DNA from 3 places in the Streptomyces sp. NPDC020780 genome. Region 3 is predicted to be linked to each of the others. Evidence: riboswitches for the same ligand, from Rfam matches in the RefSeq annotation. Region 3 holds a riboswitch; each other region holds the start of a gene.
The links. Region 3 has a riboswitch for cobalamin ahead of ACH4VO_RS01350 (ribonucleoside-diphosphate reductase subunit alpha). Riboswitches for the same ligand answer to the same signal wherever they lie in the genome.

Region 1 (7,588 bases), on a different contig from region 3:
CCTGGTCCCGCTCACCGACGACACACAGGCGCTGCCCGGCGTACGGGTCCGCCGGCTGCCCGCCCGGATGGGCAGTCCCGTGGACCACTGCCTCACCTCCTTCGACCAGCTGTTCGTGGGCCGGGACGCGCTGCTGGGAACGCGTGACGAGGACGGCGGCGCGGAGAGGTTCACCAGCCCCCCGGCCGGGCTCCGGAGCCGCTTCCTGACCTCCATCGGCCGGGTCACCTCCGGCAGGATCTCCATGAGCGCCTGTGCTGCGGGCACGGCCCGCGCGACCCTCGCCGTCGCCGTCCGCTACGGCGGTCACCGGGTGATCTCCGGGTCCCGGGGCACGGGCCCCGTGCCGGTCGACGCCCACCGCACCCACCACGGGCCCCTCGCCTCCGCCATGGCGACGGTCTTCGCCATGAGCCTGCTCCACCGCCGGGTGCTCGACCGGTGGGAAGGCTGCGACGAGGAGGGCAGGGACGAGGCGGAGCGGCTGGTCGCGGTCGCCAAGGGATGGATCACCTGGCAGGCCCGTGCCGTCATCGTCCAGTGCCGCGAACGGTGCGGCGCCCAGGCGCTGCTGGAGAACAACGGCATGACGGAACTCGTCACGGGCGTGGAGGGCGCCATCACGGCGGAGGGCGACAACATCGCCCTGTACGCCAAGGTCGCGGCCGACATGCTCCTGGCAGGCGCCGCTGCCGAGGAGCCGCCGGCCGTCCGGCCCGGTCCCGGCCCGGCCGCCCCGTCCGGCCCCGGCGACCTGGCCGACCCGCGCTTCCTCGGTGCGCTGTGTGCCGCGGTGGAGGACATCTGGTACGGCCGGGCCGAACGGCGCATGCTGCGGGCCACCGGCGCCGACCGGCTCGGGCGGTGGAACGCGGCCGCCGGTCCCGCCCTGCGCGCGGTCGAGGCGCGCGCGTACCGGGAAGCCGCCGCGGCGTACGCCGAAGCCCGTGCCGCGCTCCCCGAAGGTGCCGCCCGGGAGCGGCTGGCGGAGCTGGAACGGCTGTTCACCGTCGAGTGGGTGGCCCGCAACAGCGGCGACCTGCTGGCCGCCGGACTGCTGACCCACGATCAGGTCGACGCGCTGCCCGACATCACCGAGGAACTGATCACGGCCGTCGCCGCGCACGCCCGTGAACTGGCCGTCTCCTTCGCACTGCCCGCCGCACTGCTCGCCGACTGGCCGATCGCCGGGCCGGGTTACGCCGACGCCTACGACGATCCCGAGGCCCCCTGGCACGACCGTCCGGCCGGCTCCCCGCAGGGCGCCCGGTGAACGGCGCGCGGGGCGCCGCACGACCGCGTGCCGGCGGACCCGGAGCATGCCGTGCCGTACGCGAGTGGCTGGAGATTTTCGGGCTGCGGGCCGTCCTGCTGGCGTACTGGGGCACGGTCCACGTCCTCGGCCGCAGGTACCGGAAGCCGTCGGCGGCCGTCGGCGAATCGGTTCGCCCCGAGCGGTGAACTGCGGACGGCAGGTACGGCGGGACACCTTCCCGCCGTACCTGCCGCAGGGCCGCCGAAGGCCGCCGGGCCGCGTGATAGCTTGCAGGCGCCAGTCGCACTCCACGTGGAGTCAGGGAATCCGGTGCGAATCCGGAGCTGACGCGCAGCGGTGAGGGGGACGGGCGGGGCCACGGCCACTGGGACACCCTCGGGTGCCCCGGGAAGGCGCCCCGTCCGGACGAACCCGAGTCCGAAGACCTGCTGGCACCCGTTCCCCCGACCGGGGGCGGACTCCGTACGGGCTCCGCGCATGAGCCCCGAGACGCAGAGGGACTCCGTGCCACCCATAGCCCGTACCGTACGCCGAACCGCCCTGCTCACCGCCGGACTCGTCCTGCTGACCGCCTGCGGCGGCAGCGGCGGGGCGGCCGACGGGGCCGGCCGGGACGGCGGCGCCGGTTACCCGGTGACGCTGAGGAACTGCGGCCGGACGGTGACGGTCGACAGGGCGCCGAGCAGGGCCGTCTCCCTGGACCAGGGATCGACGGAGATCCTGCTCTCCCTGGGCCTCGGTGACCGGCTGGCCGGTACTTCCACCTGGACCGACCCGGTGATGAAGGGCCTGGAGAAGGCCGAAGCGACGGTGCCCCGCATCGCGGAGAACCGCCCCTCCTCCGAGAAGGTCCTGGACAGGGAACCCGACTTCGTCAGCGCCTCGTTCGAGTCGACGCTCGCCACCGGCGGCGTCGCGCCCCGGGAGCAGTTCGAGGAACTCGGGGTTCCGACCTACGTCTCGCCCGCGGACTGTACGGCCAAGGACAACAGCGGCAGCGGGGACGGTTCCCGTACGAAGCCCCTGACCATGGAGAGCGTCTACGCCGAAGTGCACGACCTGGCCCGGGTGTTCGGGGTGAAGGAGCGGGGCGACGAGCTCGTTGCCGGCCTCCGCGAGCGGGTCCGTACGGCGACCGCGGGCATCGACGCCTCCCACGCCACGCTGCTCTACTGGTTCTCCGACTCCGACGCCCCCTACCTCGCCGGGTGCTGCGGAGCGCCCGGCATCATCACCACGGAACTGGGGGCGAAGAACGTCTTCGACGACACCCACGAGGAGTGGCCCCGGATCAACTGGGAGACCGTCGCCGACCGGAATCCCGACGTCCTGGTCATCGGCGACCTCACCCGCCGGGCGCAGAGCGCGGAGAGCGCCGAGCAGAAGATCCGGTTCCTGGAGTCCAACCCCGCCACGAAGAACATGGACGCGGTCCGGCACAAACGGTACGTCCTCCTCAGCGGCCAGGCCATGAACCCGACCGTCCGGACGGTCGAGGGCGTGGAGCGCGTCGCCGCCGGCCTGCGCTCCTTCGGGCTCGCGGGGTGACGGAGACCGAACGGGCCCCATACCCGGGCGGGGAGCCGGGCCTCGCCCGCCACGCGAGCGCCCCCGCCCCGCGTACGTCCGGCCCCGACGCCGCCCCTACGTCCGGGCCCGCCCGCCCGCCTGCCACACCCCTTCGCCGTACGCCGGGTGCCCGGGTCCTGCGGGACGGTCTCCTGTGGGGCGGCGGAGTCGTCCTGCTGCTCCTGTCGGTCGCGGCCGCCGTCACCGTCGGGCCCGCCCGGATCTCCGTACCGGACGTCTGGTCCGCGGTGGCCGCCCATCTCGGGGCCGGCGACTCACGGCTGTCCCCGATCCGGGACGGCATCATCTGGAACCTGCGCATGCCCCGCACCCTGCTCGCGGCGGTGTGCGGGGCCGGACTCGCCGTGTGCGGCACCGTGATGCAGTCCTTGCTGCGCAACCCCCTCGCCGACCCCTTCGTCCTCGGCGTCTCCTCCGGGGCCTCCACCGGCGCGGTCGCGGTCGTGGTCCTCGGTGCCGGCGGCGGTGCGGTGTCCGTCCAGGCCGGGGCCTTCGCCGGGGCCCTGTGCTCGTTCGCCCTGGTCCTGCTGCTCAGCCACTCGCTCGGCGGGACCACCGACCGGGTCGTCCTCGCCGGGGTGGCGGCGATGCAGCTCTTCTCCGCGCTCACCTCCTTCGTCGTCATGACCGCGGCCGACGCCGAGCAGACCCGGGGCGTGCTGTTCTGGCTGCTCGGCTCCCTCAGCGGGGTCGGGTGGAGCGATGTGTGGGCGTGCTCCGCCGTCCTCGCCGTGACTCTCCTGGTCTGCCTCGGCCACGCCCGTACGCTCGACGCCTTCGCGTTCGGCCAGGACGCGGCGGCCGCCCTGGGCGTCCGTGTGACCCGCACCCGGGTCCTGCTGCTGTGTACGACGGCGCTGCTCACCGCCGCGCTCGTCAGTTCGGCGGGCGCCATCGGTTTCGTGGGCCTGGTCCTGCCGCACGCGGCCCGCGCGCTGACCGGTTCGGGACACCGGCGCCTGCTGCCCGTCACCGCGCTCGCCGGTGCCGTCTTCCTGGTCTGGGTCGACACCCTGGCCCGGACCGTCCTGGATCCGCAGGAGGTGCCGGTGGGGGTGGTCACCGCGCTCATCGGCGTCCCGGCCTTCGTCCTGGTCCTCCACCGCACCAGGAGGACCGCATGAGGAGCACCGACGGCCAGGGACTACGGGCCGCGCGCGTGAGCCGGGAGGCCGGCGGCCGCATCGTCCTGGACGGCGTGAGCATGGCACCGCCGCCCGGGGCGACGGTCGGGCTCCTGGGCCCCAACGGCTCCGGGAAGTCCACGCTGCTGCGCGTGATGGCCGGGATCCTGGCACCGGGCGCCGGCGTCGTCACCCTCGACGGGCGCACCCTCGCCGACACCGGCCGCCGTACGGTCGCCCGGCGGGTCGCCGTCGTCGACCAGCACGCGGTCACCCAGGTGGAGCTCAGCGTCCTGGACGTCGTACGTCTCGGCCGCATCCCGCACCGCAGGGCCTGGTCCGCCCCGGCCCAGGAGGACGAGGACGCCGTACGCGACGCGTTGGAGCGCACCGGGCTCACCGACAGGGCCGGGCAGTCCTGGCACACCCTGTCGGGCGGGGAGCGCCAGCGCGTGCAGATCGCACGCGCCCTCGCCCAGCAGCCGCGCGAACTCCTGCTGGACGAGCCGACGAACCACCTGGACATCCAGCACCAGCTGGAGCTGCTCGCCCTGGTCGCCGCGCTGCCCGTGACCGCGGTGATCGCGCTCCACGACCTCAATCTGGCGGCGATGTTCTGCGACCGCGTCACCGTCCTGGCCGGGGGCCGCGTGGTGGCGGCCGGCACGCCCTCCGAGGTGATCACCGAGGAACTCATCCGCGAGGTGTACGGAGTGCGGGCGGTGGTGACACCGGACGGGGCCGACGGGCGGCCCTGGGTGCGCTTTCTGCCGGGGCGCCCGGCGGGCGGGGCTCCGCCGCCCGTGTGAGAGCCGCACTGCCCGGTGTGACAGCCGGGTGCCGAACGGCGGCGAAAGGGGCGGGCCCGCAGCTGTCCGGGTCCACCCCTCGCTTCCGTGGCGCGGCCCGTCGCCGCGGTGTGAGGGGTCAGCGGCGACGGCCCTGGCCGAACTCGCCGCCCATGTCCTTGCCGCTGCCCTTGTCCGTGCCCTCCCCGTAGTCGATCTTCTCCTTGCGGATCTCGGCGGAGACTTCCTTCTGTTCGGTGACCCTGTTCGTCTCGAGACGGACCCGCTCCACCGGGACCGTGTCCTTGCGGACGGTGGCGCGTTCCGCGTGCAGGGTGACTTCGACATCCTGCTCGCCGATGTCCGTCGGCCCCGTCGTCTTCTCGCCGGGCTGCAGGGGCTCGCGGACCACGCGTACCTCCTCGTGGGACACGGGCACGGTACGGGTGACGTTCTCCGTCACGACGTACTTGTGCAGACGTGCCTTTCCGCTCTCGTACTCCTCCGTACCGACGAGGAGCTGCTCCTCGGAACGCACCATCTCCTCCCGGCCCCCGATACCGGCGGACCGTTCGGCCCCGGCTCCGGCGAGCGGGCGTGACGTGGAGGAGGCCTCCGTGTCGCGGTCCCTGCCCGCGCCCGCACCGGCGGTGGTGCCGGCCGTCGTCGCCTTTCCCTTGGTGGTCCGTGCGGTCCCCGCCGCTCCCGCCGCCCCGGCTGTTCCGGCTCCGGCGGCGCCCACGGCTCCCGTCCCGGTCCCGGCCGTGGTGCGCCCTTGACCGAGCGCGCCGGAGTTGCCGCCGGCCTTCCTGGTCAGGCCGTAATGGCGGTAGAGCTCCTCCTCCTCGGACACGGAGAGATGAGCGTCGGCATCCACCCGGGGGGCTTCCTTGACGCGGTCCTTCGGATGCGAGACGTGCAGGTCGGAGCCCACGCGCCGGGCTCCGGTCAGCGGTACGAAGCTCTCCTTCATACCGAACATGCCGGTCTTGACCGTGATCCAGTCAGGCTTGCCGGTGTCGTCGTCGACGTACACCCGTCCCACGGTGCCGACCTTCTCGCCGTCACTGTCGTAGACGGTCAGACCGTCGAGTTCCCCGGAATCCGTGAAACCGTCAGCGGCTCCCATGGCCGATCCCTCCTCGCCCGGGCGCGTCCTGTGGGTGGGTCCACCAGGGGTGGCGCGCCCGAATTCCATCGCGCCTCACCCGGTTGGACGCTGCAACTTCCCGGGCCGGGCCTCGAGCGGCCCGGGACACCGCGACCGGGCCGTGGCGCCGCGTCACGTGGGTGTCGGCTGTCTCGGCGAATTACGCCATTCGGGTGAGAGGGGCTTCGTGGGCGCGGCCTCGGCCCGCACGTATGATCGATGCGCCGTAGCCGACCGTCGGCCGGAAGCCGCCGGGGGTGCGCCATCGATTCCGTACGCATCCGACTGCCCGGACCGCGCGGCGAGCTGCTGGGCCGGCACGAGGACGGTCTGGTTCTGCACCAGCTGGTGTGGCGGCTGGGGCCCGGCTGGCGCGTGTGCAGCAGCGCCGTCCTCGGCGGCGGCATCGGGCCGCGCGCCTGGATCCTCAACGCGCAGGTGCCCGGCGGCTACCCGCGCCTCGACCCCGACCGCCACCTCGCCGAGATCGCCGCCGCGGCCGGGCTGAGCGGACCCGGGGCGGGACTGATGACGGCCGCCGACGTCGCCGCGTACACCGTGGCGGCCGACGGAGGCGTGACCGCCACCGTCACCAGCGGGCTCGGGGTGCGGGGCTGGGCCGCCGTCCCGGCCGAGGGCACCGACGGCCCGCCGCCGCCGGGCACCGTCAACATCGTGGTCACCCTGCCCGTGGCCCTTACGGACGCCGCCCTGGTCAACGCCGTGGCGACCGCCACCGAGGCTAAGGTCCAGGCACTGCTGGACGCCGGACTCGACTGCTCGGGCACCCCCACGGACGCGGTCTGCGTCGCCACGCCCGCCCCGGGGCCCGGCCTCGGTGAGCCGTTCGCCGGACCACGTTCGCGCTGGGGATCGCGACTCGCCAGAGCCGTGCACCGCGCGGTGCTCGAGGGCGCGCTGCGGCAGTCTTGAGGCCGACCGGCCGCGAGAGCGCCCGTGTCACGGGCCACCGGTCTCCGGCCCACGCCGCCGCGCCCCCGCCGGGCGCACAGACGAAGGGAAATCCCCGACATGACCACCTCCTCCTACGTGGGCGCCACACCGGGCAGGCCGACCGTCGCTGTCCTGGGCACCGGCATCATGGGTTCGGGGATGACGCGCAGTCTGCTGAGGGCAGGGCTCCCCGTCCGCGCCTGGAACCGCACGCGGGCCAAGGCCGGCCCGCTGGCCGCCGACGGCGCCACCGTCACGGACACGGCCCAGGAGGCGGTGCTCGGTGCCGACGTCGTCCTGACCGCGCTGAACGACGGTCCGTCCGTCGCCGAGACCCTCACCGCCGCGGCCCCCGGTCTGCGCCCCGGTCAGGTCTGGCTCCAGAGCGCCACCGTGGGGATCGACGCCACATGCGATCTGGCCCACCGGGCGGCGGACCTCGGCCTCGTCTACCTCGACGCCCCGGTCTCCGGCACGCGGCAGCCCGCCGAGCAGGGCATGCTCACGGTGTTCGTCTCCGGCCCCTCCGGCGCACGGGCTACGGCACTGCCCGTCCTGGAGGCGATCGGACAGCGCACCGTGTGGGTCGGCGAAGAGCCGGGAGCGGCCACCCGGCTCAAGCTGGTCGCCAACACCTGGGTGGTCAACCTGGTCAGCAGCGTGGCGGAATGCCTCAACCTCGCCGAGGGGCTCGGGCTGGACCCTC
Region 2 (7,588 bases), on a different contig from region 3:
GGCGTCGCTCTCCAGAGACCCGTGCCAGTGCGTCCCCCACACCGCGCCCACCCGGCACCCGTCCAGGAACGGCTCACCGCCGCGGACGTCGGCGACCCCGTGGTGGATCTCGTACCCCTCCACCGTCTCCCCGAGCGCCGAACCGACCGGCCGGGCCAGCACCTTCTCCCGTCCGAACCGGACCCTTACCGGCAGGAGTCCGAGCCCCTCGACCAGCCCCGCCCGCGACTCCACGTCGTCCTCGACGCTCTCGCCCAGCACCTGGAACCCGCCGCAGATGCCCAGCACCGGACGCCCCTCCGCGGCCCGCCGCCGCAGCGCCTCCGCCAGACCCCGTTCCCGCAGCCAGGCGAGGGCCTTCACCGTGCCCCGCGTACCGGGCACGATCACCAGGTCCGCGTCGGTGAGCTCCTCCGCCCGGTCCACGAAGCGGACCACCACACCCGGCTCCGCCGCCAGCGCGTCCACATCGGTGAAGTTCGACATCAGGGGCACGGCGCACACCGCCACCCGCAGCACGTCCCGGCCGTGCGGCGGCGCCACCACCGACTCCCGCACCGCGCCGCGCATCGACACGCGAAGCCCGTCCTCCTCGTCGATGCCCAGCCCGTGCGTGTACGGCAGCACCCCGTACGTCCGACGACCCGTCAGCCCGTACAGCATGTCCAGCCCCGGCTCCAGCAGCGAGACGTCACCCCGGAACTTGTTGACCAGGTACCCGGCGACCAGCGACTGGTCCTCGGCGCTCAGCAGGGCCGTCGTACCGAAGAACGACGCGAAGACGCCGCCGCGGTCGATGTCACCGACGACGAGGACGGGGAAGCGCGCGGCCCGTGCGACGCCCATGTTCACGATGTCGGTGCGCCGCAGGTTGATCTCCGCCGGGCTGCCCGCCCCCTCGCAGATCACGGCGTCGTACGTGCTCCGAAGCTGCTCCAGACAGTCCACGACCGTCCCGAACAGGGCCTCCTGCCGGCCTCCGTGGTAGCCGCGCGCACTCATCTCGCCGACCGGCTTCCCCATCAGGACGACCTGGCTCGACCGGTCGCCCCCGGGCTTGAGCAGCACCGGGTTCATCAGCGCGGCCGGCTCCACCCGGGCGGCCTGCGCCTGCATCGCCTGGGCCCGGCCGATCTCCGCGCCCTCGCGGGTGACGAACGAGTTCAGCGACATGTTCTGCGCCTTGAACGGCGCGACCTTCACCCCGCGGCGCACCAGCCACCGGCAGATCCCGGCCGTGACGACGCTCTTGCCCGCGTCCGAGGTGGTTCCCGCGACCAGCAGTCCGCCGCTCATGCCCGACCCCTCCGTCCTGCGGCCAGCCGCCCGGCCACGCACACGCCGAGGGCCAGCAGACTCACCCGGCGCGACAGCCGCACCGCGCGCTCGATGTCCGCGACCCGCACGTCCCGGCCGTTCTCCCCGTTGAGCACGGGCCGGTGCTCGACCCGTCCCCCGTACGCGAGGGTCCCGCCCAGCCGTACGCCGAGCGCGCCCGCGAACGCGGCCTCCACCGGCCCCGCGTTGGGGCTCGGGTGCCGGCCGGCGTCGGCCCGCCAGGCGTGCACGGCCTCGCGGGGCCGTCCCCCGGCCACCACGGCGAGCACGGCGGTGAGGCGGGCACCCGGCCAGCCGGCCAGGTCGTCCAGCCGGGCCGAGGCCCAGCCGTAGCGCCGGTGGCGCGGCGACCGGTGGCCGACCATGGCGTCGAGGGTGTTGACGGCCCGGAAACCGGCCAGTCCGGGCACGCCGCCCAGGGCGCCCCACACCAGGGCGCCCACCACGGCGTCGGAGGTGTTCTCGGCGACGGACTCCACCACGGCGCGGGCGATCTGCTGCCCGTCGAGCGCGTGCGGGTCGCGGCCGCACAGGTGCGGCAGCCGTTCCCGGGCCCGGCCGAGGTCACCGGCGGCGAGGGCGTCCCCGACGGCCCGGGCCTCGCGGCCCAGCGAGGTGCCCCCGACGACGCACCAGGTGGCGGCGGCGGTCAGCGCCACGGCGGCGGCCGGGCGGCCCCGTACGGCACGGGCGGCCAGCGCCGCGGCGCCCGCGGCGCCTCCGGCGCAGACGAGCGTGTGCAGGGCGCCCCAGCCGCGGTGATCGCGCCACAGCCGGCTCTCGACGGCCGCCGCGGCCCGCCCGAAGGCGGCGACGGGATGACCCCGGCGGGGATCACCGAGCAGCAGGTCGCCGATCAGGCCGGCGGTGGCGCCGTACGCGAAGATGTGGTCGGCTCGCACGGTTCAGCCGGCCGTCGCGCCTCGGAGGGCCGGGAACCGGGGGAAGGGTGGGGCAGCGACCGACGCACGGCAGCCGGGCATGGCATAGGTCCTCACTCAGGGTCCGCGCCCTGGTTCGACGTGACCGGCGACGAGAGTCTCCTGGCTCCCGGATCCGCAGTTCCCCCGGCCTTCCAGCCCGCGGTGGCGGACCGTGACTTCCGTGTGGGGGACTGCTCCCCGGTGACAGTGGCGGGACCGCGCCGGATTCGCACCGGCTTCCTCTGCTGTCGCCGTACATGGCCACGGCAGTCCACCATGTCCCGCGAACGCCCGTCAACCTGCCGCTGACCTGCGAGGCTGCTGTGCGCCCGGACGCACAGCCGGCCGGACACACAGGTGGTGTGTCCGGCCCGGGGGGATCAGGTGCGGAAAGGTCAGGCGACGATCAGATAGATCCCGTACGCCACCGCCGCCGCGCACAGCGCGAAGCAGGCGTACGCGCCGAAGCGCGCCGGAGCGCCGGAACCGCCGCTGCCCGCCGCCGAGGGCGCCTGCTTGGCGAGGCCCACGATGCCGAGGGTGAAGAGGCCCACCAAGGCGACGGTGACCACGAGGCTGACGCCGAAGACGGAGGCGAGGGCTGCCCAGTCGATGTTCATGCGGATCTGTCCTTACACCGTGGCCGGTCGGGCCGGGTCGGCCGGAATCTCGGCCGCCGGGGCCGGGGCCGGGATGGTGGTCTTGAGGTCAGGGACGATGCCGGCGGGCGGCGGGCTGACGGCCGCGATGGCGGTGGTGACGACGCCCGCGGGCTCGGCGTCCGGCATGTTGACGTTGGTGTGGTCGACCGGCTTGCGGCGCGACAGCAGCCAGATGGCACCGGAGCCCGCGACGAGGAGCACCGCCACGACGCCGACGCCCCAGCCGCCCTGCTTGGTGAGGAACTCGGCGCCCGCACCGACCAGGCCCGCGGCCGGCAGGGTCAGACCCCAGGCGACGAACATCCGGGTGGCGGTGGACCAGCGGACCACACCCCCCTTGCGTCCGAGGCCCGCGCCCATCACGGCGCCGGAGCAGGACTGAGTGGTGGAGAGGGAGAAGCCGAGGTGCGAGGAGGCCAGGATGACCGTGGCCGCACTGGTCTGGGCGGCGAAGCCCTGCGGCGGCCTGAGCTCGGTGAGGCCGCTTCCCATGGTGCGGATGATGCGCCAGCCGCCGAGGTAGGTGCCCAGAGCGATGGCGACACCGGCGGCGCAGATGACCCAGACCGGCGGATTGGAACCGGGGGACAGGACCCCGCCGGTGACCAGGGCCAGGGTGATGATGCCCATCGTCTTCTGCGCGTCGTTGGTGCCGTGGGCGAGCGAGACGAGACCGGCCGAGGCGATCTGGCCGGCCCGGTAGCCCTTGGCGGTCGACTTCAGCTGCGCCTCGTCGGTGATCTTCCGGTTGAGGCGGTACGTCAGCCTGGTGGCCAGAAGCGCGGCCAGACCGGCGACGAGCGGGGCGGCGATCGCGGGCAGCAGGACCTTGGTGACGACGGTCCCGCCGTTGATCGATGACCAGCCGGCCGACATCACCGCGGCGCCGATCAGGCCGCCGAAGAGCGCGTGGGAGGAACTGGAGGGCAGGCCGACCAGCCAGGTCAGCAGATTCCACAGGATGGCGCCGACGAGCGCCGCGAAGATGACCTCGGTTCTGAGGCCGTCCTCGTTGACGATCCCGCCCGAGATCGTCTTGGCGACCTCCACGGACAGGAACGCGCCGACCAGGTTGAGAGCGGCGGACATGGCCACCGCTGTCTTGGGCTTGAGGGCGCCGGTCGAGATGGTGGTGGCCATCGCGTTGGCGGTGTCGTGGAAACCGTTCGTGAAATCGAACACGAGAGCTGTCACGATCACGATCGCGAGCAGCAGCGTGATGTGTTCCATTTACCCAGGCAATCGTTCGACGTCATTGGCACGTGGAACGTAAGCAACCTGGATGAACGGAAGGTGAACTGAGCAGGGCGGCACGGTGACCCCAACCGTGCGCACCCGTTCCGCTTGTGTGCGCGCGAGGTGGCCGGGCCCTCCCGCTGCGGGGCGAGGGCCAAGGTTTACGGACTGTTGGCGAACACGTGACGTGACCGATTCGCACCCTTGAGGAGACTTCGGTCACTTCTTCCCCGTGGTGGCCGGACTCCGGCGCCCTCGCACGGTCCCGGCCGGCGGGTCCGCACTTGCTGCCTCGCGGTCCCTTCACCGGCCTCCCGGCCTCGCTCGTACGGGAATGCCCCCGGCGGCGCCTACCCCGCCCAGGAGGACCCCGGTGAGCACGGCACCGGACCCGACCCCCGGCCCGCCGCCCCGCATGGCCCGAGCGCCGTCCCGCGCCTCCCGGTGGATCGGCGCGTGGGGCCGGACACGGTGCCTCGCAAGGCGCAAGGGCGGCCACCCGCGGGATGCACGCGGACGTCCCGAGGCCACGGCGAGGTGCCGGAGCCGTCGTCACGCGTCCGCCGGGAAGTGCGGGACGGCCCCACGACCTTCGGTGAGTTCCGGGCCGGGCTCGCGACACCCTGCGACTCCGTCTCCGGCGGTGCCGTCGGCCGCGAGGGCTTCCGCCCTCGCTCCCTCCTCCGCCGTGCTCACGAAGCCGCAGGACACCGCTCCCCGAGCCGGCGCAGAACTCACTTCAGGCCCGGGGCCAGGCCTAGGATCACCCGCATGAGCGATCACGATCAGGACGCGATCGGACAGGCCTGGGAGGCCGTCCTCGCGACGGCCCGCAGGACGGCCGCCGAAGGCCTGGTCGTCGGTACCTCGGGCAACGTCTCCGCACGGGTCGGCGATCTCGTCCTGGTCACCCCCAGCGCAGTGCGCTACGAGCGGCTCGGCCCCGGGGACGCGGTCGGCGTCGACCTCGGCGGCCGACGGGTGCTCGGCGACCTTCCCCCGACCAGCGAGCTCCCGCTCCACCTGGCGGTGTACAACAGCACGTCCGCAGCCGCCGTGGTGCACACCCACGCCGTGCACGCCACGGCCGTCTCCACCCTCGTCACGGAAGTCCCCCCGGTGCACTACGCCGCCGCGATGCTCGGCGGCCCCGTCCGCACCGCGCCCTATGCCCGCTACGGCACCCAGGAACTCGCCGACGGCATGCTCGCCGCACTGCGCGACCGCACCGGCTGCCTCCTGCGCAACCACGGGACCGTCACCTACGGCGACACCCTCGACGAGGCCTACGACCGCACCGCCCAGCTCGAATGGATGTGCAAGCTCTGGCTCACCGCCAGCTCCGTGCCCGGACGCAGCCCCAGCCTGCTCTCCCCGGCCCAGCTCCACGAGGTGCGGGAGGCGCTGAAGGGGTACGGCACACACGGCTGAGACCCGCCGCCGTCACCGTACGGTCCCCGCCGGGTTGGCAGGCCGCCCCGCACCCAGGACACTGGAGCCGTGCGCCCGGCAACAGCGACGGCAGCGGCCGTCACCACGATCCTCGGCGCCGGCGCGGCAGCGGTCGCGGCCGGCCGGTACGCCAGCGACACCGCCCTCGGGGCGTCGTCGCGGGCCTTCCCCGCCGACCGCAGACTCACCGTGCACGCCGCGACGGCCGATCAGGTCACCCTGACCCGCTCCTTCGCCGCGCTGCGCCCCGGTACGTACGGGCTGGTGGGCCGCGGCGTGCACGCGGTCGTCGGCCCCGTCCTCGCCCAGGCGCCGCACGTCTCCGCCGACACCGTCGTCCGCAGCCTGGAACGTGTGACCGGCGGAATCCTGCGCCCCGGGACCAGGGTCCGCCTCACCCCGGAACTCCACACGGGGGACCCCCTCACCGCCCTGGGCCTCGCGTACAAGGAGGTCGAGATCCCGGGCGAGCTGGGCGGCCTCCCCGCCTGGTACCTGCCCGGCGCCCGCGACACCTGGGTGATCACCGTGCACGGCCTCGGCACCACGCGGGAACACTCCATGAACCTCCTGGGATTCCTGCGGGACCAGCAGCTCCCGGTACTCGACATCGCCTACCGCGGCGACGCCGGCGCGCCCCGCTCCCCGGACGGGCTCTCCCACCTCGGCGAGTCCGAATGGCGCGACCTCGACGCGGCCATCCGCCACGCCGTCCGCTACGGGGCCGAGAGCGTCATCGTCCACGGCTGGTCCTCCGGCGCGTCGATGGCGCTGCACGCGGCCGTCAACTCCGCGCTGCGCGACCGCATCAGCGGCCTCGTCCTCGACTCCCCGGTCCTGGACTGGCGGCTCACCCTGCGCGCGCTGGCCGTCGCCCGCGGCGTCCCCGCCGCCCTGCTGCCCCTCGCCGTCCGGGCGGCCCAGGGGCAGACCGGACTGTACGGCGCCCCGCTCCTGGACACCTCGCTGTCCACCGCCCTGCGGGCCCCGACGCTGATCTTCCACGGCCCCGGCGACACCCTTGCCCCCTGGCAGCCCTCCCGGGAGCTCGCCCGCCGACGCCCCGACCTGGTCACCCTGCACGCCGTACCGGAGGCTCCGCACGCCGCGATGTGGAACGCCGACCCGGAGCTCTACGAAGAGACCCTCCGGCGCTTCCTCACGCCCCTGATGTGAGGTGATGGGTGGGAACGGCCCGGTTGGTGACCGGGCCGGAGACCCTGCCGTACCCCGGCGATCCGGCTTCCGTTTGGGCTTTCGGGCCGTCAGAGGCAAGACTGCTCCCCGTGACGTCCCGTAACCCGCGCGACTCCAGGCTGCGACTTGTCCGCCCGCGACCCCTTGCCACCGCACGCAAGGCCGTGACCACCCGGCGCACCAGGCCGGCCCCCCGCCCACCCGAGGGCACCCCGCCCCCCGCGGAACTGGCACGCCAGGCCCGGGCCGTACTCGCCGATGCCGTACGGATCGCCCACTGGGCGGCGGACGGGGAGAGTCCGGGAACGATCCCCCTCGCCGCCCAGGCCCTCCGGCGGGCCGCGGCGGCCCTGGAGCTCTCCCCGGCCCAGGTCCAGACCGGCTGGGACCGGGCGCGGCTCGCCGGGCTCATCGAGCTGCACGGCGACACCGCCCGCCCCGGCTGGCGGCTGCGTGCCTGGGACCGCGACGACTCGGCCGTGCTCCGCGGCTGGGTCGCGCTCTTCGACGCCTGGTCGCTGGTCCACGCCGCCCCGGAGGGCATGGAGGCCACCGCCGTGGCCGAAGCCGTCGAGGCGGTGCCCCAGGTGCTCTCCCTGCTGCAGCTCTCGGCGGGCCCCGTCACCGTGCCCGCACTCCTCGACCTCCTCGGCCAGCGGGTCGCGGAACTCCGCGAGGAACGGTGCGAGGTGCCGTGCGGGCCGCCCCAGCCGCCGACGGGCGCGCCGCCCGGCCGCTCCGAGGACCTGAACGCCGTCCTCCTCGACTGGGCGCTCGAGG
Region 3 (7,588 bases):
CACGCCGCGAAGCAGATCAGATTGAGCAGGAAGCGGCGCCGGTCGGCCTGCGTCTCCAGCCGTTCGATCTTCTCGACCGAGTCCATCCACCGGAAGCAGAACTGCGCCTTCTCACGGATCGAGGGGATCTCCTCGACCGCGTCGAAGGCCGCCGCGCGGTCCTCCGGGTCGGGCAGATAGGTGTCCAGGAGGGTCAGGTAGAACTGGACGTGCACCGCCTCCTCGAACAGCTGACGCGACAGGTACAGCCGCGCCTCCGGGGAGTTGATGTGCTTGTAGAGCGTCAGCACCAGGTTGTTCGAGACGATCGAGTCACCCGTCGCGAAGAACGCGACCAGCCGCCCGATCATGTGCTGCTCGCCGGGCGTGAGCTTGGCCAGGTCGGCCACGTCGGAGTGGAGGTCGACCTCCTCCACGTGCCAGGTGTTCTTGATCGCGTCCCGGTAGCGCTCGTAGAAGTCCGGGTAGCGCATCGGGCGCAGGGTCAGTTCGAAACCGGGGTCGAGCAGGTTCTTCTCGGTGTGCGCGCTCATCACTGGCATGCCTCGCAGGACTCGGGGTTCTCGAGCGAGCAGGCGACGGCGTCCGCGTCGGGGGCCGGCGTCTGCTGGACGGGGACGGCCGCCGCGGCGGAGGCCGCGCGGGCGATGCGTGTCGCCGGGCGCGACCGCAGGTAGTACGTCGTCTTCAGCCCCTGTTTCCAGGCGTACGCGTACATCGAGGAGAGCTTGCCGATCGTCGGCGTCTCCATGAACAGGTTGAGCGACTGGCTCTGGTCCAGGAACGGCGTACGGGCCGCCGCCATGTCGATCAGGCCGCGCTGCGGGATCTCCCACGCCGTGCGGTACAGGGCCCGGACGTCCTCGGGGACCCAGGCGAAGCCCTGCACGGAGCCGCCGGCCTCGCGCAGCGCCTCCCGGGTCCTGGCGTCCCACACGCCGAGCCTCTTCAGTTCGTCCACCAGATAGGCGTTGACCTGGAGGAACTCGCCGCTGAGCGTTTCGCGCTTGAAGAGGTTGGACACCTGCGGCTCGACGCACTCGTACACGCCGGCGATCGAGGCGATCGTGGCCGTCGGCGCGATGGCGAGCAGCAGCGAGTTGCGCATTCCGCTCTTCGCGATCCGGGCGCGGAGGGCCTTCCAGCGCTCCGGCCAGTTCAGCTCGGTGTCGTAGTGGTCGGGGTGCAGCACGCCGCGCGCCGCGCGGGTCGCGGACCAGGCGGGGAGCGGGCCGGACCGCTCGGCGAGGTCGCAGGAGGCCTCGTAGGCGGCGAGCATGATCCGCTCCGAGATCCGGGTGGACAGCGCCCGCGCCTCGGGCGAGTCGAACGGCAGCCGCAACTGGAAGAAGACGTCCTGCAGACCCATCGCGCCCAGGCCCACCGGCCGCCAGCGGGCGTTGGACCGGGCGGCCTGCTCGGTGGGGTAGAAGTTGATGTCCACGACGCGGTCGAGGAAGGTGACGGCGGTACGGACGGTGGCGTCCAGCCGCTCCCAGTCCATCGTGCCGCCGTCGACGAAGGCGCCGAGGTTGACCGAGCCCAGGTTGCAGACGGCCGTCTCACCGTCGTCGGTGACCTCCAGGATCTCCGTACACAGGTTCGACGAGTGCACGACCCGGCCCGGCTCCGCCGTCTGGTTCGCGGTGCGGTTGGCGGCGTCCTTGAACGTCATCCAGCCCTGGCCCGTCTGCGCGAGCGTCCGCATCATCCGGCCGTACAACTCGCGCGCCGGGATCGTCCGGCGGGCCAGGCCCGCCGCCTCCGCCGCACGGTAGGCGGCGTCGAACGCGTCGCCCCACAGGTCCACGAGGTCGGGCACGTCGGCCGGGGAGAACAGCGACCACTCGGTGTCCGCGTCCACGCGGCGCATGAACTCGTCGGGGATCCAGTGCGCCAGGTTGAGGTTGTGCGTACGCCGCTGGTCCTCACCGGTGTTGTCGCGCAGCTCCAGGAACTCCTCGATGTCCGCGTGCCAGGTCTCCAGGTAGACGGCGGCGGCGCCCTTGCGGCGGCCCCCCTGGTTGACCGCGGCGACCGACGCGTCGAGCGTCTTGAGGAACGGCACGATGCCGTTGGAGTGCCCGTTGGTGCCCCGGATGAGCGAGCCGCGGGCACGGACACGGGAGTACGAGAGGCCGATGCCGCCCGCGTGCTTGGAGAGGCGTGCCACCTGGTGGTAGCGGTCGTAGATCGAGTCGAGTTCGTCCAGCGGGGAGTCCAGCAGGTAGCAGGAGGACATCTGGGGGTGCCGGGTGCCGGAGTTGAACAGCGTGGGGGAGGAGGGCAGGTAGTCGAGGCGGCTCATCAGGCCGTACAGCGCCTCGACCTCCTCCAGGGCGCGCTCCGAGGTGTCCTCGGCCAGTCCGGAGGCGACCCGCAGCAGGAAGTGCTGGGGGGTCTCGACGGCCTGCCGGGTGAGCGGGTGGCGCAGCAGGTAGCGGCTGTGCAGCGTCCGCAGCCCGAAGTAGCCGAAACGGTCGTCGGCGCCCTCCGCGAGGGACCGCTCGACCAGTGCGTCGAGCCGGGGCGCGTGCAGCGCCACGAACTCTGCGGTCCGGTCCGCGATCAGGCCCTCGCGGTGCCCCACGGAGACGGAGGCGGAGAAGGAGACCGCACCCTGGCCGGCGGCCTCGTCGGCGATGGCGCGGGTGAGGAGCCGGGCGGCGAGCCGGGAGTAGGCCGGGTCCTCGGAGATCAGCCCGGCCGCGGCCTCGGTGGCCAGTGCGCACAGCTCCGCCTCGTCCGCCGCGGCGCTGCGGCCGCGCAGCGCCGCGGCGGCGACCCGGCCGGGGTCGGTGTCGGGGAGATCGGCGGTCAGCTCGGTCAGGGTACGCAGGAGCGCGGTCCCCGGCCCGTCGGCCGTGGTGTGCGTGGACTCGGCTGACGCGGTCGCTGAGACCGGGTCGGCGGGCGCGATGGTCACTGGGGCTATCCCTCGCTCGGCTGGGGCCGGCGGAGGCAGGGGGCAGCCGGAACAGGGCGGTGCCCGTGGAGGGGCAGCACTGCGCACGGCGTCCACCGGCCCTCCGCGGGGCCCGGACGTCTCGGCGTCCGGCTCGGTCGAACCGGACGCACCGTCGGCAGGTCTTCGGACTTCCGGGTGCGCGGGGCACACCGGTCACACCGTTGCGGGACAGTTCCGGATTCGCACCGGATTCCCCTGCGGCGACAGCGAGCACGAGCATACATGTGGGGGCCGCCTGCTGGGACAGCCCCCACATGTTGTGTCGCAGTGGGTCAGAGACCCAGCCGGAATGTCATGAGCGGCAAGCCCGGGATGGGCTCCCAGTCGCGTTCCGGGGTACGCAGGAAGCCGAGGCGCCGGTAGATCCGGTGGGCCCCCCGCATGGCGGCCTGCGTCGACAGGACGAGGCCGGTCAGCCTCCCGTCGGCCCGCGCGCGGTCGATGCAGGCCCGTACGAGCGCCTCGCCCGCTCCCCGCCCCCGGGCCTCCTGGGAGACCGCCAGCATCCGGAACTCCGCTTCGTCCCGGCCGGCGACGTCCGCCCACGGGCTGCCGGGCGCGACGTAGGTGACACCGCCCAGCAACCGGCCGTCGGCGTCCACCGCCACCAGCACCTCGGCCTCGACCGCCCGCCGCTCCACGGCTCGGAGCTGTTCGAGGTACGGGTCGTCGGCGCCGAAGTCCAGCAGCCCGTCCCCGAGGTACGCCGCGGCCGTGATCTCTCCCAGGGCCTCGTACTCCGCGGGGTCGACCGGCCTGATCGCTACGTCCATGGCGGCATTCTGCCGCAGCGGGTGCCTACGGCGCGCCGGGGTCTGTGCCGGGTGCCGGTGCGTGCGGGGGCGTCGCGGGCCCGGCGGGGAGCGGCGCCCGCTCCGCGCTTCCGGGGGTGCCCGCAACGCCCCGGGCCGCCACGCCCCCGTGTGGCGGGGACGTGGCGGCCCGGGGGGACGGCGGTGTCAGTGCCCGCCCGGGGCGCCCGCCGTGGCCGGCGGCAGCTCCACCTGGACACCCGGGTCGCCGGCGTCGGCCGTGTAGTCGGACGGCGAGGTCTCGTCCACACCCGCCGGGGCCTTCACGGCGTTCAGGACGAACGTCAGCACGACGACCACGACGACGTTGAGCACGAACGCGGTGAGACCGATGTACCCGATCTCGCCGATGCCCGGGATCTCCTTGGAGGAGCCGCCGAAGTGCTTCTGCGTGGGGCTGGCGACGCCGTAGGCGGCCACCGTGCCGTAGACCATGCCGACCGCCCAGCCCGCGATCAGGGCCCATCGGTGGAACCAGCGGGTGAACAGCCCGCCCACCAGGGCGGGCATCGTCTGGAGGATCCAGATGCCGCCGAGCAACTGGAAGTTGATCGCGACGGTCTTGTCCATGGTGAGGACGAAGGCGAGCGCCCCGACCTTGACCAGGAGCGAGACCAGCTTGGAGACCTTGGTCTCCTGCGCGGGTGTCGCGTCGGGCTTGAGGAAGTCCTTGTAGATGTTGCGGGTGAAGAGGTTGGCCGCGGCGATCGACATGATCGCGGCCGGCACGAGGGCACCGATACCGATGGCGGCGAACGCCACCCCCGCGAACCAGTCCGGGAACATGTTCTCGAACAGCTGCGGAATGGCGAGCTGGCCGTTGTCCACCTTGATCCCTGCCGCGATGGCCATGAACCCGAGCAGGGCCAGCAGGCCGAGCATCAGCGAGTACAGCGGCAGGATCGTCGTGTTGCGCCGGATGACCTCGCGGCTGCGGCTGGAGAGCGTCGCCGTGATCGAGTGCGGGTACATGAAGAGCGCGAGTGCGGAACCCAGGGCGAGTGTGGCGTAACCCCACTGCCCCATCTCGCCCGGGACGAGGGCGCCGCGCGGTTTGCCGGTGGCCTCGTTCGTCTGCGAGAACGCCTCGCCCGCCTTGGCGAAGATGTCGTCGAAACCGCCGAGCTTGATCGGGATGTAGATGATCGCCACCGCGATGACCAGGTAGATCAGGCCGTCCTTGACGAAGGCGATGAGCGCGGGCGCGCGCAGCCCCGACGAGTAGGTGTACGCGGCGAGCACGGCGAACGCGATCAGCAGCGGCAGGTCCTTGACGAACCAGTGCGTGGTCTCGCCGCCGCCGACGCCCATGACGTCGAGCACGGCCTGGATGCCGACCAGCTGGAGCGCGATGTACGGCATCGTGGCGAGGATGCCGGTGAGGGCGACCGCCAGCGAGAGGCCCTTCGAGCCGAACCGGCCGCGGACGAAGTCCGAGGTGGTGACGTAGCCGTGCTTGTGCGAGACGGACCAGAGACGCGGCAGGAAGGTGAAGATCAGCGGGTACACGAGGATCGTGTACGGAACGGCGAAGAAGCCCGCCGCTCCCGCCGCGTAGATCGCCGCGGGCACGGCGACGAAGGTGTACGCCGTGTAGAGGTCGCCGCCGAGGAGGAACCAGGTGACCCAGGTGCCGAAGGACCGTCCGCCCAGGCCCCACTCGTCGAGACTGGCCTCGTTCTCCGCCTTGCGCCAGCGCGCGGCCATGAACCCGATGACCGTGACGGCCACGAAGAAGAAGATGAACACGGCGAGCGCGACGCCGTTCACGCCGTCCTTCATGCTGACGCACCTCCCTTGCGGGCGCGCTGGTCACGCCGCCACAGCTTGTACGCGACCATGGTGAGTGCGGTCGAGATGAGCACCCAGAGCATCTGGTACCAGTAGAAGAACGGAATGCCGATGAAGGTGGGTTCGACCTTCGCGTACGAGCTCACCCAGAGCATCGCCACGAACGGTGCGATCAGGCAGAGTGCGATGACCACCCTCGCGGGCGTCACGGCCGGTGGCCTGGCATCGGTATCTTCTGACATAGGGCGACTCCGTCCCCTCGCTGATCACCTGTCGTAATGCGCAGGAAATCTAGGCGAGGGTTCCGGCCACCGTCACCCCCTGTCCGCATTGCGGTCCTGCAACGGTCCGGCGCGGCGGACCCCTCGCGGTCGCAGGGGGTCCGCCGCTGCCGGCCGCCTCTCCGGAGCGGGGACGCTCAGTCGGTGGGCCGCTTCAGGCGGGCCACGAACTTGTAGCGGTCGCCGCGGTACACCGAGCGCACCCACTCCACCGGTTCGCCGTGCCCGTCGACGGAGTGACGGGACAGCATGAGCATCGGCAGGCCCACGTCCGTGCCGAGCAGCCCCGCCTCACGCGGGGTGGCCAGCGAGGTCTCGATGGTCTCCTCGGCCTCGGCGAGCCGGACGTCGTACACCTCGGCCAGCGCGGTGTAGAGCGAGGTGTACTTCACCAGTGAACGGCGCAGCGCGGGAAAGCGTTTGGCCGAGAGGTGGGTGGTCTCGATGGCCATGGGCTCACCGCTGGCCAGGCGCAGCCGCTCGATCCGCAGCACCCTGCCGCCCGCCGTGATGTCCAGCAGCCCGGCGAGCGTGTCGTCCGCCGTGACGTATCCGATGTCCAGCAGCTGGGACGTGGGTTCCAGCCCCTGGGCGCGCATGTCCTCGGTGTACGAGGTGAGTTGCAGGGCCTGGGAGACCTTCGGCTTGGCGACGAAGGTCCCCTTGCCCTGGATGCGTTCCAACCGGCCTTCGACGACCAGCTCCTGGAGGGCCTGGCGCACGGTGGTGCGCGAGGTGTCGAACTCGGCGGCCAGGGTGCGTTCGGGCGGCACCGGGGTGCCGGGCGGCATGGTGCCCGTCATGTCCAGGAGATGGCGCTTGAGGCGGTAGTACTTGGGGACGCGTGCGGTACGCGCGCCCGCACCCGCGCCGGTCTCGGTCGTACTGCTGCCCCCGTCGGCACCCATGGCCCGCCTTCCCGACTGCTGCGTTGCTGCCGTCACCGGCTCCTCCGTCTGTAGCGGCTCACATGGTGGCACGGTCCGGTCACGGGTCGTCGCCCTCCCTTAGGTGTCGGTCCTGTAACGGACGCGAGTGCACTTCTTATACACCCTTGACACCCCTAAAGGTCTAGGCCAAGCTCCCGGTACTGGTCTAAACCATTAAAGACCAGGTCCCAGCCCCACAGGCAGTACCAGGCGTACGTCTTCGCGGTGGGCGGGGGGTTGCTGGTTCCCTGAGGAGGGTGTGGCATGAAGCGCAAGCTCATAGCGGCGGTAGGCGTCGCGGCGATGATGTCCGGTATCGCGGCGTGTGGTGGGGACAGCAATGACAACGCTTCGAAGGACCCGAAGGACCGTACCGAGAGCCTGACGGTCTGGCTCATGGTCGACGCGCAGAGCACGTGGCCGGAACTGGTCAAGGACGTCAACGCGCAGTTCAACAAGAAGTACCCGAAGGTCAAGGTCAACGTCCAGTACCAGCAGTGGGCCGACAAGGCCAAGAAGCTCGACACGGCCCTCGGCGGCGACAAGTTCCCGGATGTCGTCGAGCTCGGCAACACCGAGACGATGCAGTACATCCTCAACGGCGCCCTCGCCGAGATCGACCCCGGGAAGTACGACAACTCGGACTCCTGGATCAAGGGTCTGAAGGACACCTGCACGTTCGAGGGCAAGCAGTTCTGCGTGCCTTACTACGCGGGTGCCCGGGTCGCTATCTACAACAAGGACATGCTCAAGAAGGGCACCGGAAGCGACGTCCTGCCGCAGACCGAGGACGAGATGCTCTCGGCA

Region 1: it holds a riboswitch for cobalamin, as region 3 does, so the genes downstream of both, ACH4VO_RS07030 (ABC transporter substrate-binding protein) here and ACH4VO_RS01350 (ribonucleoside-diphosphate reductase subunit alpha) in region 3, are expected to answer to the same signal.
Region 2: it holds a riboswitch for cobalamin, as region 3 does, so the genes downstream of both, ACH4VO_RS26305 (cobalamin biosynthesis protein) here and ACH4VO_RS01350 (ribonucleoside-diphosphate reductase subunit alpha) in region 3, are expected to answer to the same signal.

Annotation. Positions count from the first base shown of each region.
Region 1 is NZ_JBIRTB010000003.1:171,129-178,716, reverse strand. It holds gene ACH4VO_RS07035 (acyl-CoA dehydrogenase) at 1-1,273, shown strand, start outside; cobalamin riboswitch at 1,537-1,724, shown strand; gene ACH4VO_RS07030 (ABC transporter substrate-binding protein) at 1,754-2,824, shown strand; gene ACH4VO_RS07025 (FecCD family ABC transporter permease) at 2,821-3,990, shown strand; gene ACH4VO_RS07020 (ABC transporter ATP-binding protein) at 3,987-4,799, shown strand; gene ACH4VO_RS07015 (PRC and DUF2382 domain-containing protein) at 4,918-5,907, opposite strand; gene ACH4VO_RS07010 (adenosylcobinamide amidohydrolase) at 6,277-6,861, shown strand; gene ACH4VO_RS07005 (NAD(P)-dependent oxidoreductase) at 6,961-7,588, shown strand, end outside.
Region 2 is NZ_JBIRTB010000015.1:129,108-136,695, forward strand. It holds gene ACH4VO_RS26300 (cobyric acid synthase) at 1-1,296, opposite strand, end outside; gene ACH4VO_RS26305 (cobalamin biosynthesis protein) at 1,293-2,240, opposite strand; cobalamin riboswitch at 2,375-2,505, opposite strand; gene ACH4VO_RS26310 (hypothetical protein) at 2,657-2,881, opposite strand; gene ACH4VO_RS26315 (inorganic phosphate transporter) at 2,894-4,153, opposite strand; gene ACH4VO_RS26320 (class II aldolase/adducin family protein) at 4,931-5,590, shown strand; gene ACH4VO_RS26325 (hypothetical protein) at 5,660-6,787, shown strand; gene ACH4VO_RS26330 (hypothetical protein) at 6,973-7,588, shown strand, end outside.
Region 3 is NZ_JBIRTB010000001.1:295,401-302,988, forward strand. It holds gene ACH4VO_RS01345 (ribonucleotide-diphosphate reductase subunit beta) at 1-533, opposite strand, end outside; gene ACH4VO_RS01350 (ribonucleoside-diphosphate reductase subunit alpha) at 533-2,926, opposite strand; cobalamin riboswitch at 3,065-3,195, opposite strand; gene ACH4VO_RS01355 (GNAT family N-acetyltransferase) at 3,241-3,741, opposite strand; gene mctP (monocarboxylate uptake permease MctP) at 3,928-5,562, opposite strand; gene ACH4VO_RS01365 (DUF3311 domain-containing protein) at 5,559-5,813, opposite strand; gene ACH4VO_RS01370 (GntR family transcriptional regulator) at 5,990-6,760, opposite strand; gene ACH4VO_RS01375 (sugar ABC transporter substrate-binding protein) at 7,046-7,588, shown strand, end outside.